Regions from separate parts of the Planococcus sp. SE5232 genome, predicted to be linked through region 1. Evidence: riboswitches for the same ligand, from Rfam matches in the RefSeq annotation. Region 1 holds a riboswitch; each other region holds the start of a gene.

Region 1 (4,252 bases):
TCCGTAAACCGCGCCATCCAATATGCCCGTGAAATGGCCGCTGACTCTTTGCTTGCCGTCGGCGGCGGCAGTGTGCTCGATACCGTAAAAGGCGTCAAATTCGCATTGCATCATGGAATGACGGACATCAAAAAAGCGATTCCAGGCGGATTGGCATATTATACTTGGCCGGAAGCACAATTCATCCCGATTCCGCATATCGCTGTTCCGACGACAGCCGGAACCGGTTCGGAAGTATCGCCGATTGCGGTCATCTACAACGAAGAAAAAAGGATTAAGACGAATATCATCCACCCTTTTATCAGCGCCAATATGGCCGTGCTGGACCCGGATCTGACCCTTGGTCTGCCGCCATTCATTACGGCCTTCACCGGCTTTGACGCATTGACCCATGCCATTGAAGCTTTGATGTCGCCTACAGCAACCGGCTTTACCGATGCCTATGCGCTCCAGACCATTCGGATGTTCGAAAAGAACATCGTTGAAGCTGTACAAAACGGCAGCAATGTCAAAGCGCGCATGGAAATGCTGCAGGCCAGTACCATGGGCATCACCGCCTTCAGCTTCGCGCTGAACGCCATTCCAGTCCATAATCTGGCACATGCCTACGGGGCACTTTACCGTATACCGCACGGCCTCGCGAATGCCGTTTTCCTGCCCCATGTCATTGAAATGATTCCGGCGCTGTACTTGCCGAAAATCGATCAATTGGCGCAGGCCCTGAATCTGGATATCCGCAATAAATCTCCACAAGCTCTACTCGAGGAAGTGGTCGAGAAAATCCGCAATCTGCAGGAGCAAGTCGGTTTGCCGAAAGATTTCTCGAAATTCGAGATTCCAGAGGATTCACTGCAGACCACTATTGCCGCAGTCCAATCAGATCCGGCAGCCATGAACTTCCCATTGCCAGCTGAATTGATTGAAGCCATCGGAAAGCGTGTCGACAAACTGCAGACAAGCTCCACTTCATAAGAAAAGGACGACCGGGCATCGCTGCCCGGTCGTCCTTTTTTCTTTTCAATTTTAAATGCCGGCTTGAACGCCAGCTTGTTCTTTCAGGATAGCGGCTTTGTCTGTACGCTCCCAAGGAAGATCGACATCCGTACGGCCGAAATGTCCGTAGGCTGCAGTCTGCTTGTAGATCGGGCGGCGAAGATCAAGCATTTTGATGATTCCGGCAGGACGCAAATCGAAGTTCGCGCGTACCAAATCGTCCAATTTGTCTTCATCGACTTTGCCGGTACCGAATGTATCAAAAGCGATGGAGACGGGATGTGCCACACCAATTGCATAGGCCAATTGCACTTCGCATTTGTCTGCTAGGCCAGCCGCTACGATGTTTTTCGCTACATAACGGGCCGCATATGCTGCTGAACGGTCCACTTTTGTGGCGTCTTTACCGGAGAATGCTCCACCGCCGTGGCGAGCATAGCCACCGTAGGTATCCACGATGATTTTGCGGCCAGTCAAGCCCGCATCTCCCTGAGGTCCGCCAATTACGAAACGCCCAGTTGGGTTGATGAAGTATTTAGTATCTTCATCGATCCATTTTGCTGGAACGACTTCATTGATGACGTATTCTTTGATATTGCGTTGAATCTGCTCAAGCGTTACTTCCGGGTGATGCTGAGTAGAGATGACAATCGTATCCACGCGAAGGGGTTGATTGTTTTCATCATATTCAACAGTCACCTGCGTTTTGCCATCCGGACGCAAATACGGAAGAATTTCTTCCTTGCGTACTTCAGCCAAGCGGCGCGCCAATTTATGTGCCAATGAAATCGGCAACGGCATCAATTCTTCTGTTTCGTTGTTAGCATATCCGAACATCAACCCTTGGTCGCCTGCTCCGATATCATCCATTTCTTTATCTGTCATTTGGCCTTCACGTGATTCAAGTGCCACGTTGACTCCTGCAGCGATATCCGGTGATTGCTCATCAATTGCTGTAAGAACTGCACTTGTTTCTGAGTCGAAACCATATTTAGCGCGTGTGTATCCGATTTCTCTTACGGTTTGTCTAACGACTTTCGGGATGTCCACATAAGTGGAAGTGGTGATCTCCCCAGCTACTAAAACAAGTCCTGTCGTGACGGTCGTTTCGCACGCAACACGCGCATTTGGATCCTCGGTTAAGATAGCGTCCAAAATAGCATCTGAGATTTGGTCACAGATTTTATCCGGATGTCCTTCTGTTACTGATTCTGAAGTAAATAATCGACGGTTTTTCAAAAAATGTTCCTCCTTATATCCTGCGAGATTGCTCTCGAAATTGATACGGTACTCGTTTCCCATGTCAAGTCCGTTCCAGACAAAAGCCGGATTGAACTTCAAGCCGTTTGTGGCCTTTCACACGAGGATTAAGGGCATTCCATAAAAAAATCCCTTCACTCATTCATCATGAGGAAAGGAGAATCATCATAAGCACCTTTCACTCTTATCATCCAAGGCCTGTAAGCCTTGTTTCAGGTTTGGCACCATCACTGCAGTTGCAGCAGGTTGCCGGGTTTCATAGGGCCTGTCCCCTCCACCAGCTCGGAATAAGAGTATCCGTTCAATTTTTCATCATACGGAAATAGCACCTGGATGTCAACGTTTTTGATCAAAAAAAAACTAAAGCAGTTTATGGTAGTTAAGAATTCAGCGTTTTGTCTGGCAAAGATGACAACTCCTGCATGTGCCCGGTCATTCTCACTTTAATCGTGAAGCTATCAGGTTTATATAGTACAACTTATATAAATTCAGACCTACTGATTAACAGATTAAAAACTGTAGAAAAAATAGTGGAATCCGGACTGCAAAAGCTCTCATCCCACGTTTCCCTAAGTAATGGCTAATAGATTTTTCCCTATTATAGAAACCTGATTTAATATTTTTTGAATTCTGCAATGGATTAGTATAGACTAATAAACCTAATGTGTTATACTAATGAACGAATATACATCCTCCCCATCGCTATGGGAATAACAGAAAAGGAAGGTACATATATATGACTTCAGTGAACTTTGCAAACGATTTGAAGGATCTTTTAACTGGCCAAAATGTACATGTTCAATTATCAGTGCCACAATTAGTGGAGGCAGCAACATCCCGCGGCGAAGCGGTATTGACTCGGGAAGGCGCTGTAACAGCGGAGACTGGCAAATACACAGGCCGCTCACCGAAAGACAAATACATGGTGGAAGAAGAAAGTTCTAAAAACAAAGTCGACTGGGGCAATGTGAACCGTCCGATTTCCAGCGAAGTGTTTGAAAAACTATACGCTAAAGTCATCAAGCACTTAAAAGAAAAAGATGCGCTTTTCGTATTCAAAGGATTTGCAGGAGCAGACCACGAATCTCGTGTGCCGATCCAAACAATCAATGAATACGCGTGGCATAACCTGTTCGCCCACCAATTGTTCATCCGCCCGACGGCTGAAGAATTGAAAACGCATGATGCTGAATTCACTGTAGTCTATGCACCTACATTCAAAGCAGACCCTTCAGTGGACGGAACAGCTTCTGAAACCTTCATCATCGTGTCGATGGAACAACGCATCATTTTGATCGGGGGGACTGAATACGCTGGCGAGATGAAGAAATCCATCTTCTCAATCATGAACTACCTATTGCCTGAAAGAGGCATCCTACCGATGCACTGTTCAGCTAACGTTGGACAAGATGGCGATGTTACCTTGTTCTTCGGTTTATCCGGTACTGGCAAAACGACTTTGTCGGCTGATGGTGACCGTAAACTGATCGGTGATGACGAGCACGGCTGGTCCGATAACGGCGTCTTCAATATTGAAGGTGGCTGCTACGCAAAAACCATCAACCTGTCGCGTGAAAACGAACCACAGATCTACGACGCCATCCGTTTCGGTTCAGTTCTTGAAAACGTCGTAGTGGATCCTGACACGCGCATCCCGGATTATAATGATGATTCATTGACAGAAAACACACGCGCTGCATACCCGATGCAGGCAATCGACAATATCGTGGATCCTTCAGTTGCGGGACACCCGAAAACGATCGTCTTCCTGACAGCGGATGCTTTCGGCGTCCTGCCTCCTATCAGCAAGCTGACAAAAGAGCAGGCAATGTACCACTTCCTAAGTGGCTACACATCGAAATTGGCTGGTACGGAACGCGGCATCACGTCTCCTGAAGCAACATTCTCGACTTGCTTCGGTTCACCGTTCCTTCCACTGCATGCAACCGTGTACGCTGAAATGCTCGGCAATAAAATCGATGAGCACGGCGTTCAAGTC
Region 2 (4,252 bases), on a different contig from region 1:
ACACCTTGGATGATGCTCGCTTTCGCTTCAGGCAAAAGAACGTCTTTAATGATCATCCATGGGGTTGCACCCACTGCAATCGCTGCTTCGATGACGCCTTTATCAATTTCACGGAGTGAGTTTTCCACAATCCGTGCGAAAAAGGGAATGGCAGCAACCGATAAAGATACACTGGCCGCAATCGGGCCGATTGTTGTTCCTGTGATCAATTTCGTCAACGGGATGAGTGCCACCAATAGAATGATGAATGGAATGGAACGCACGATGTTAACAATAAAGCCGATCACCGCATTGACCGGCCGATTTTCAAGAAACAGGCCGCGGTCTGTAATGAATAATAAGATTCCAAGTGGCAGCCCAACAATCAGCGCGACAGCTAAAGAAATTCCGATCATCGTCAATGTCTGAAAGAAGGCCGTCTGTATTTCTGGCCACAATTCAATAATCCGTCCCCATTCAATGCCCATTCGGAATCACCTCCACAATTGCTGATCTGCTTTCCATATACTTCAATGCGTCCATGACGGCGGTAGAAGTACCTTTCAACTCCATGATGAAAATGCCGAGAGGCTGTTCCTGAATATACTCGATCGCTCCGTGCAAAAAGTTGCCTTTTACCGGGTAATTCTGCAGCATATCGGAAATCACGCCTTCTCCGGCCACGCCGCCTTTAAACAGCACTTTCACCAGTGTGCCTGTAAATTCGCTCAAAATATGCTCTGGTACATTGAACGATACGACACTGGATATGAATTCCTTGGTCAATTCCTTTTGTGGATCTGCAAAAATATCATATACCTGGCCTTCTTCGATGACGCGTCCCCCTTGCATGACGGCCATGCGGTCACAGATTTCCTTGACGACATTCATTTCATGCGTGATGAGGACAATCGTGATATCCAATTTACGGTTGATGTCTTTCAACAAACGCAAAATGGATAAAGTCGTATTCGGGTCAAGGGCGGAGGTAGCTTCATCGCACAGCAGAACGGCCGGATTGTTGGCAAGTGCCCGTGCGATGCCGACGCGTTGTTTTTGCCCGCCGCTCAATTGTGCCGGATAAACATCCCGCTTGTCGGATAAACCGACCATTTCGAGCAGCTCTTCCACCCGCGTTTTAATGTTTTTTGCAGGAGTTCCTGCTGCGCGAAGCGCAAAAGCGATATTGTCGTAAACCGTCTTTTGGCTGATCAGATAAAAATGCTGGAAAATCATGCCGATTTTCAACCGGGCTTTTCTCAGCTGATCTCCGTTCAGTTGGGTTAAATCGTTGCCATCTACCGTCACACTGCCAGAGGTCGGCCGTTCCAGCAGGTTGATGCATCGGATCAGCGAGCTTTTTCCGGCACCTGAATAGCCGACGATCCCGAAAATCTCGCCTTTTCCGATATCCAATGATACATTGTCCACTCCGGTGATTGTGCCATGCTTAGTTGTGTAGGTCTTCGTCAATTTCTCAATCTGTATCATAGCGTCCTCCCGGCAATAAAAAGATGCCTCTTTCATCAAGAAAGAGACATCGAAAATTTTAGTTTCTCGACTTATCTTCCAGAACATTTGCATGTTCCGTTGGATTTGGCACCTTCCCAATCGGGGGTTGCCGGACGTCATAGGGCCTATCCCTCAGTCTCTCTTGATAAGTTTACGTTATTTGATTAAATTTTATGTTACAGGCATTAATTACGAGTGTCAATCTACTTTTTGAATTTTTCGTACAATTTATCGCGGCGGTCTTCAAAAACCGGTATTCGCTTCCGGACTTCTTCCACTTCATCCAAATCGATATCGATATAAGCGACGCCTTCATCTTTTTTCATGTCGAGACGGACTTCTCCCCATGGAGCAATTGCCATCGTGCTTCCCCCAAACTCGTTGTTTGGATCGCTGCCGATGCGGTTTACTGCCACAATAAAGCATTGGTTCTCGATCGCTCGCGCCTGCAGCAGGATGCGCCAATGATCAATTCGTGCCTCCGGCCATTCAGCTGATACAAAAATTAGTTTTGCACCATTCAGTGCCTGCGCGCGAATCCATTCAGGGAAACGGATATCGTAGCAAATGACTCCGCCGTAAACGGTATTTTCCAACTCGAATGTACCCAGTGAATCTCCTTCTTCAAGATGGATATGCTCATCCATCAAGCAAAAGCGATGCGCTTTATCATATTCCGAAATAAGCTCTCCATTTTTGTCGACGACATACATCGTGTTATAGAAACCACCGTTCTTTTTCGTCGAAACAGATCCACCGACAATATTGACCTTGTGTTCTTTCGCAAAACTCTTCAGCAACTCCACGGTCCGGTTCGTGCTGTCTGCAAGTGTATCAAGCTCTGTCAATGCGTATCCCGTATTCCACATTTCGGGCAGGACAATCGTTTCCGCTCCACCTCCGGCCGCTTCCTTCAAATAGTCCATGACCCGCTGATAATTCAGTTCCGGTTCTCCAAAAGCGATATCCATCTGAACGCATGCAATTTTCATATGTTTCTCCTCCACTAGACAAGTTACCTACAACTCTATAAGATTTGGGGTAGATGTGCAATTATTTCGAAAACAAGGAGAATTATATGGAATTTTCAAATCGCCTGCAAAACCTGCCTACACAATTTTTTACTTCATTGGTTGCTAAAACGAGTAAAGCCATCGCCGAAGGACGCGACGTCATCAACCTTGGCCAGGGCAATCCTGACCAGCCGACGCCCGACCATATCATCAAGGCACTGCAAACCGCAGCGGCTGATCCAAAAACACATAAGTATTCCCCTTTTCGCGGCATTTCCGAGCTGCGCCAGGCTGCAGTGGATTTCTACAAACGCGAATACGGCGTGGACATCGACCCTGACCTTGAAGTAGCCATTCTGGCTGGAACAAAAGTCGGGCTTGTCGAATTGCCACTGGCCTTGTTGAATCCACAGGATCTCCTGCTGCTGCCGGACCCTGGCTATCCGGATTACCTGTCCGGGGCTCCACTCGCCGATATCGACTATAAACTGATGCGGCTCAATCCAGAAAATGGCTATTTACCGGATTACGGTGAAGTGCCTGAATCTGTTCGCTCGCAAGCTAAGCTGATGTATTTGAACTACCCGAACAATCCGACAGGCGCAGTGGCCAATAAAGACTTCTTTGATGAGACTGTCGCTTTTGCAAAAGACAACGGCATTGCCGTCGTCCATGATTTCGCTTATGGCGCAGTTGGTTTCGAAGGAAAGAAACCGGTGAGCTTCCTGCAATCCGAAGGGGCCAAAGAAGTCGGCATCGAGATGTATACTTTATCTAAAACGTACAATATGGCCGGCTGGCGCATTGGATTTGCTGTCGGACATTCGAAAATGATCGAAGCCCTGAACCTGATCCAGGACCATCTATTCGCCGGTCTGTTTCCCGCCGTCCAGTTGGCTGCCGCCAAAGCTTTAAGTGCTGATCAGCAATGTGTGGATGACTTAGTGGCTCTCTATGAAAAACGCCGCGATGTCCTGGTCAAGGAATGTTCGCGCATCGGCTGGGAAATCGAAGCGCCTCAAGGCTCTTTTTTCGCCTGGCTGCCGGTTCCAGAAGGCTTTACCAGTGTCGAGTTCGCTGATTTCCTACTTGAAAAAGCGGATATTTCAGTTGCTGCAGGTAGCGGGTTCGGTGCTGGCGGAGAAGGATTTGTCCGCGTTGGATTATTGGTTGATGAAACCCGTATCACCGAAGCGATAAACCGCATTGAAAAATTGAACCTATTTTAACTCAAAAAGACAGCTTCCCTTTTTTCGGGCAGCTGTCTTTTTTGATGCAAGTTGAACAAATAATTTATAACAGAAAAAAATCTACTATGGATATTCCACAAACCAGCTCCGCGTTCCTACGGGCTTGCGCCGAACTAACTCGGGCTAAACGCCCGAGTGGATTTCGGCACATCGCTATCCCGCGGGAGTCTCCGCTGGTTTGTTCCATATCCTGGTTAGTTGTTTAATGACGCTTAGAAGAATGAAAGTCGGTGAAGGGCAAAGATGTTCTCCTTTATCGCTTTGTTGCTTCGTTCGTGAAAAGTGTCCGTCTAAAATACAGGATCCGGTATGAATACGATGAAATGAGTATTCAATCTTGGAATGACATAAATATTCTTTTGTCTACACACTTAGACAGCTGTCTTTTTTCGATTTTGGAGCAATCGAGCATTCTCCATCATTCCACAATCCCGATATGATCGAGCGGAGATAATCGGATTTTCACTTCTCCAATGATGGAGTCTTTAGAAATAAATC
Region 3 (4,252 bases), on a different contig from region 1:
AACCTGCTCCATAAACGCCATCGCTTCCTGGCGCGTTTCCTTTACACGGCTTCCGTGGCTTACATATAATACAGCCTGCATGTCACCATCTCCTTATCCAACATGGGCGGCAAGCTGGAATTGCTGTTCGTCCTGCAGCTGCTCATACCATTGCAATTTGTCTCTCAGGCGGACCACTTCTCCCACAACGATCATCGATGGGTTCTCGAAATCCTTGGCGTTTCGGACAATGTCCTCAAGCGTTCCAGTAACGGTCCGCTGCCGTTCTGTCGTCCCCCATTCAATCAAGGCGATCGGTGTCGTCGGTTTCAATCCATGGCGCATCAAACGGCCGCAGATTTCCGGAAGCTTGCTGACGCCCATATAGATGCACAATGTATCCATACTTTTAACGACATGTTCCCAGTATTCATCCTGATCGACGCCGACTTTGCTGACCCCTGAAATAAAAGCTACGGACGAACTGTAATCGCGGTGGGTGACCGGGATTCCTGCATAGGCTGGCGCCGCGATCCCCGCTGTGATTCCCGGAACAATTTCAAACGGAATATTATGGTCCACCAGTGCTTCCGCTTCTTCTCCACCTCTCCCAAAAACAAAAGGGTCGCCGCCTTTCAGGCGTGTTACGATTTTTCCTTGCAGCGCAAACCGGCACAGCAGCTCGTTGATTTCTTCCTGTTTCAATGAATGGTTATCGGGTTTTTTGCCGCAATAGATCAATTGGGCATGTTCTTTCGCTTCGTCCAGCAATTCCTGGTTTATCAAGCGATCATAAAGGATGACATCGGCCTTCTGAATGGCCTTCAACCCTTTCACTGTAATCAAATCAAGGTCGCCTGGACCTGCACCAACTAAATAAACTTTTTTCATAAGCTTCCTAGACTCCTTTTTTTAACCAGAGAAACGAAGATTCCGCCATTTTCTGATCGTTGATTTCCATCATCCTGCTGGCCACATTATGTATGCAGGCCACATTCAGTTTTCGCAAAACCTTTCCATCTTCCGTCGCGGCTGTCTCCATCCGTTGTCACGGCAAACGAACAGTGCTTGCAGCCGATGCTTGGATAACCTTCGTCGTGCAAAATATTATATTCAAGGCCGTTCAATTGGATATACTGCCAAACATCGTCCCATGTCCAGTGGATCAGCGGGCAAACCTTAACGGATTTGAAGCGGTTGTCTTTATTGATGAAATCCGTTTTGCTGCGGCTTGCCGACTGCTCTCTTCTGAGGCCGGAAATCCAGGCCTGTGCGCCGGAAAGGGTCTGTTCAAGCGGTTTGACTTTGCGGATATCGCAGCATTTATCCGGCTGGCTGTTCCACAGTTCATCGCCGAACTGGCTGGCTTGCTCCTCCAGCGTCAATTCCGGTTTTTTCATGCGGATGTTCAATTTCGGGTAGCGTTTCTTGACCCGCTCAATCAATTCATAGGTTTGGTCGAAGTGGACGTCGGTGTCCAGGAACACCACTTCCGCATCGCTTTTCACCTTGGAAATAAGATCGATCAATACCATGCCCTCCGCTCCGAAGCTGCAGGCATAGACAATATTCTCTCCATAGGAATCATAGGCCCATTCCAGAATATCAGCGGCACCTTTCAGCGTATCGGTCGGTGCCAGGTCCTTAAATGGATCTCCAGTAAATTGCTCGTACGAAACAGCATGGCTCATCCTAACTTCCTCCTTCAAACTTTCATAAAATAAATTAAGCATTCTCAATAAATATTATTGTACTTGGATATTCCGCAAATCAGCTCCGCTTTCCTACGGGCTTGCGCCGAACTAACTCGGGCTAAACGCCCGAGTGGATTTCGACACTTCGCTATCCCGCGGGAGTCTCCACTGTTTTGCTCCATATCTTAATTAGAGATGATAATTTCGACTCTTTATTTTTATGCATATCGCCTAGAAGAAAGAGAGAAAGGCGGCGACTCCTGCGGGAGCAGTGACGGAGCAAAGCGACAGAGCGACACGGGCTGGAGCCACTGGACTGAGCAACGCGAGGGAAGCGGCAGAAGACGTGCCCGCGGAAAGCGTCCGCCTGAAGCGATTTCTTCGAAAGCAAGACAATGAATTTCCCACCAAAAAATATAAATAAAAACCCTCTCTTCCAATAGAACAAGAAGAGAGGGAGCCAATGCGCAATTGCAGCAAGCCTGTCTTCTTATCTTCCAGATCCGTTCGGGACCTGCTGGAATTGGCACATTATCCCCAGTCAAAGACTAAAGCTGTTGCCGAGGCTTCAAAGGGCCAGTCCCTCCACCTCTCATGATAAGAAATACCTTATAAGTTTACTAGGTTTTATGATTTGTCTAAATACTAAAGCAATAAAAGATAACTGTCAATAAAACTCTGAAAATATCATTTATTTACTCGGGTTATTTTTCTTTCTTCATTTCTCGGCTCTTCGAAATCATGAGTTCTTCCCTGCTGCCAAAAACCAGCCATTTGTGAGGCTTTCCTGGTTATAGGAAAACCGGCTTTGATCTTTGGCGCATTGCACGAGGCCGCCTGCCGCTTCGACAATCGCTTGTCCGGCAGCCGTATCCCATTCCATCGTCGGCGCAAAGCGCGGGTAATAATCCGCCTGCCCTTCGGCCACTAGACAAAATTTCAGAGAGCTACCAGCCGATACACGCTCAATCGATTGCCCTTCATTATTCAGCCGTTCAATAAATTCATGTGTTTCAGCCGACATATGGGAGCGGCTCGTGACGATCCGGGTTATATCCCCCGTTTTTTCAGCAGATAAGGAAATGCTTTTTTCGCGCAGTACATCAACGTTTTCAAACCTTTCAGCAGAAGCATCTTCCAATTTATAGGCGCCCTCATTGTCTTCACCAAAATAGAATACATCGGTCGCCGGCACATAAATAACGCCGAGAACAGGATAGTTTCCTTCTATTAATGCGATGTTGACTGTAAACTCGCCGTTCTGTTTGATGAATTCCTTGGTGCCGTCGAGTGGATCCACAAGCCAAAACCGCTTCCAGTTTTTCCGTTCTTCATAAGGAATTTCACTGCCCTCTTCGCTCAGCACCGGTATTTCCGGATAGGCGCTCTTCAGTCCTGCATCAATTACGCGGTGAGACCGCTGATCTGCAATCGTCAGCGGCGAATCGTCCGATTTTGCCTCAACAGTCAGTTCCTGTCCATAAACCGCCATGATTTCCCGGCCTGCGGAGAGGCTGATTTCGAGCAGTCGATTCAGGTCAATGCCACTTGCCATTAGCCCAAGTAGCCTGTTTTCTTCAAATAATCGATAATCACTTGAACCGATTCTTCCAGTGACTGCTTATCGGTTTCAATGACGATTTCAGGTTTCACCGGTTCTTCATAGGGTGCATCGATGCCGGTAAACCCTTTGATTTCTCCGGCTCTGGCTTTTTTATAAAGGCCTTTCGGATCGCGTGCTTCACAAGCGTCCACACTGCACTTCACATAAATTTCGATAAACTCATCTTCTTCAAGCAGCGCACGGACTTGATCGCGGTCTTCCTGATACGGAGAAATGAATGCGGTCAAAGTCAATACCCCGGCATCGCTCATCAGCTTTCCGACTTCACCGATCCGCCGGATATTTTCAGTGCGGTCTTCGGGACTGAATCCCAGGTTTTTATTCAACCCGTGGCGGACATTATCCCCATCCAATAGGTAGGTACGGATTCCAAGTGCGTGGATTTCTTTTTCCAAGGCAACGGATACCGTCGATTTCCCTGAGCCCGATAACCCCGTAAACCACAGGACCCCGCTTTTGTGATTATTCAATTTCTGTCTATCTTCTTTTGTAACACTCGATTCATGCCAAACGATATTCGTTGATTTGCTCATTTTTTCTCCTCCTAAAACCAGTAATAGTAGACGATTCCAATGGTAACCGACATGACTAGAATACTAAGGGGTGTCCCTACTTTGACGTAATCTGTGAATTTATAGCCACCCGGTCCATAGACGATCAAATTGGTCTGATAACCGATTGGCGTGATGAAACTGGCGGATGCGGAAATGGCGATAATGACGGCAAAGCCCATTGGGTCAAGCTGCAGATTGCTGGCCATTTCGATGCCGATTGGAATCATCAGGACCGCCGCCGCACTATTGGTGATCAATTCTGTAAAGATGCTGGTCAGCAGATACACTAAAATCAGAATGGCCAGCAGGCCGAATGGCTGGCCGATTGCCAACAGCCCGTCTGCCGCCCATTGTGCCAAACCCGTTTTGGTCATAGCTGCCCCAACTCCGAATGCACTGGC

Evidence for each region. A riboswitch is a leader RNA that binds a small molecule or an ion and turns the genes downstream of it on or off. The one in region 1 is predicted to bind S-adenosylmethionine.
Region 2: linked by a shared signal. The riboswitch ahead of ACRC6Q_RS02490 (methionine ABC transporter ATP-binding protein) and the one ahead of metK (methionine adenosyltransferase) in region 1 are both predicted to bind S-adenosylmethionine.
Region 3: linked by a shared signal. The riboswitch ahead of ACRC6Q_RS13230 (phosphoadenylyl-sulfate reductase) and the one ahead of metK (methionine adenosyltransferase) in region 1 are both predicted to bind S-adenosylmethionine.

The regions. Positions count from the first base shown of each region.
Region 1 is NZ_JBOGCP010000006.1:101,054-105,305, forward strand. It holds gene ACRC6Q_RS17570 (iron-containing alcohol dehydrogenase) at 1-972, shown strand, start outside; gene metK (methionine adenosyltransferase) at 1,024-2,232, opposite strand; SAM riboswitch class I at 2,435-2,547, opposite strand; gene pckA (phosphoenolpyruvate carboxykinase (ATP)) at 2,990-4,252, shown strand, end outside.
Region 2 is NZ_JBOGCP010000001.1:528,016-532,267, reverse strand. It holds gene ACRC6Q_RS02495 (methionine ABC transporter permease) at 1-467, opposite strand, end outside; gene ACRC6Q_RS02490 (methionine ABC transporter ATP-binding protein) at 457-1,470, opposite strand; SAM riboswitch class I at 1,539-1,643, opposite strand; gene ACRC6Q_RS02485 (carbon-nitrogen family hydrolase) at 1,695-2,483, opposite strand; gene ACRC6Q_RS02480 (pyridoxal phosphate-dependent aminotransferase) at 2,570-3,733, shown strand; gene lepB (signal peptidase I) at 4,173-4,252, opposite strand, start outside.
Region 3 is NZ_JBOGCP010000003.1:428,111-432,362, forward strand. It holds gene ACRC6Q_RS13220 (sirohydrochlorin chelatase) at 1-81, opposite strand, end outside; gene cobA (uroporphyrinogen-III C-methyltransferase) at 94-870, opposite strand; gene ACRC6Q_RS13230 (phosphoadenylyl-sulfate reductase) at 957-1,670, opposite strand; SAM riboswitch class I at 2,161-2,277, opposite strand; gene cysQ (3'(2'),5'-bisphosphate nucleotidase CysQ) at 2,413-3,228, opposite strand; gene cysC (adenylyl-sulfate kinase) at 3,228-3,830, opposite strand; gene ACRC6Q_RS13245 (SLC13 family permease) at 3,842-4,252, opposite strand, start outside.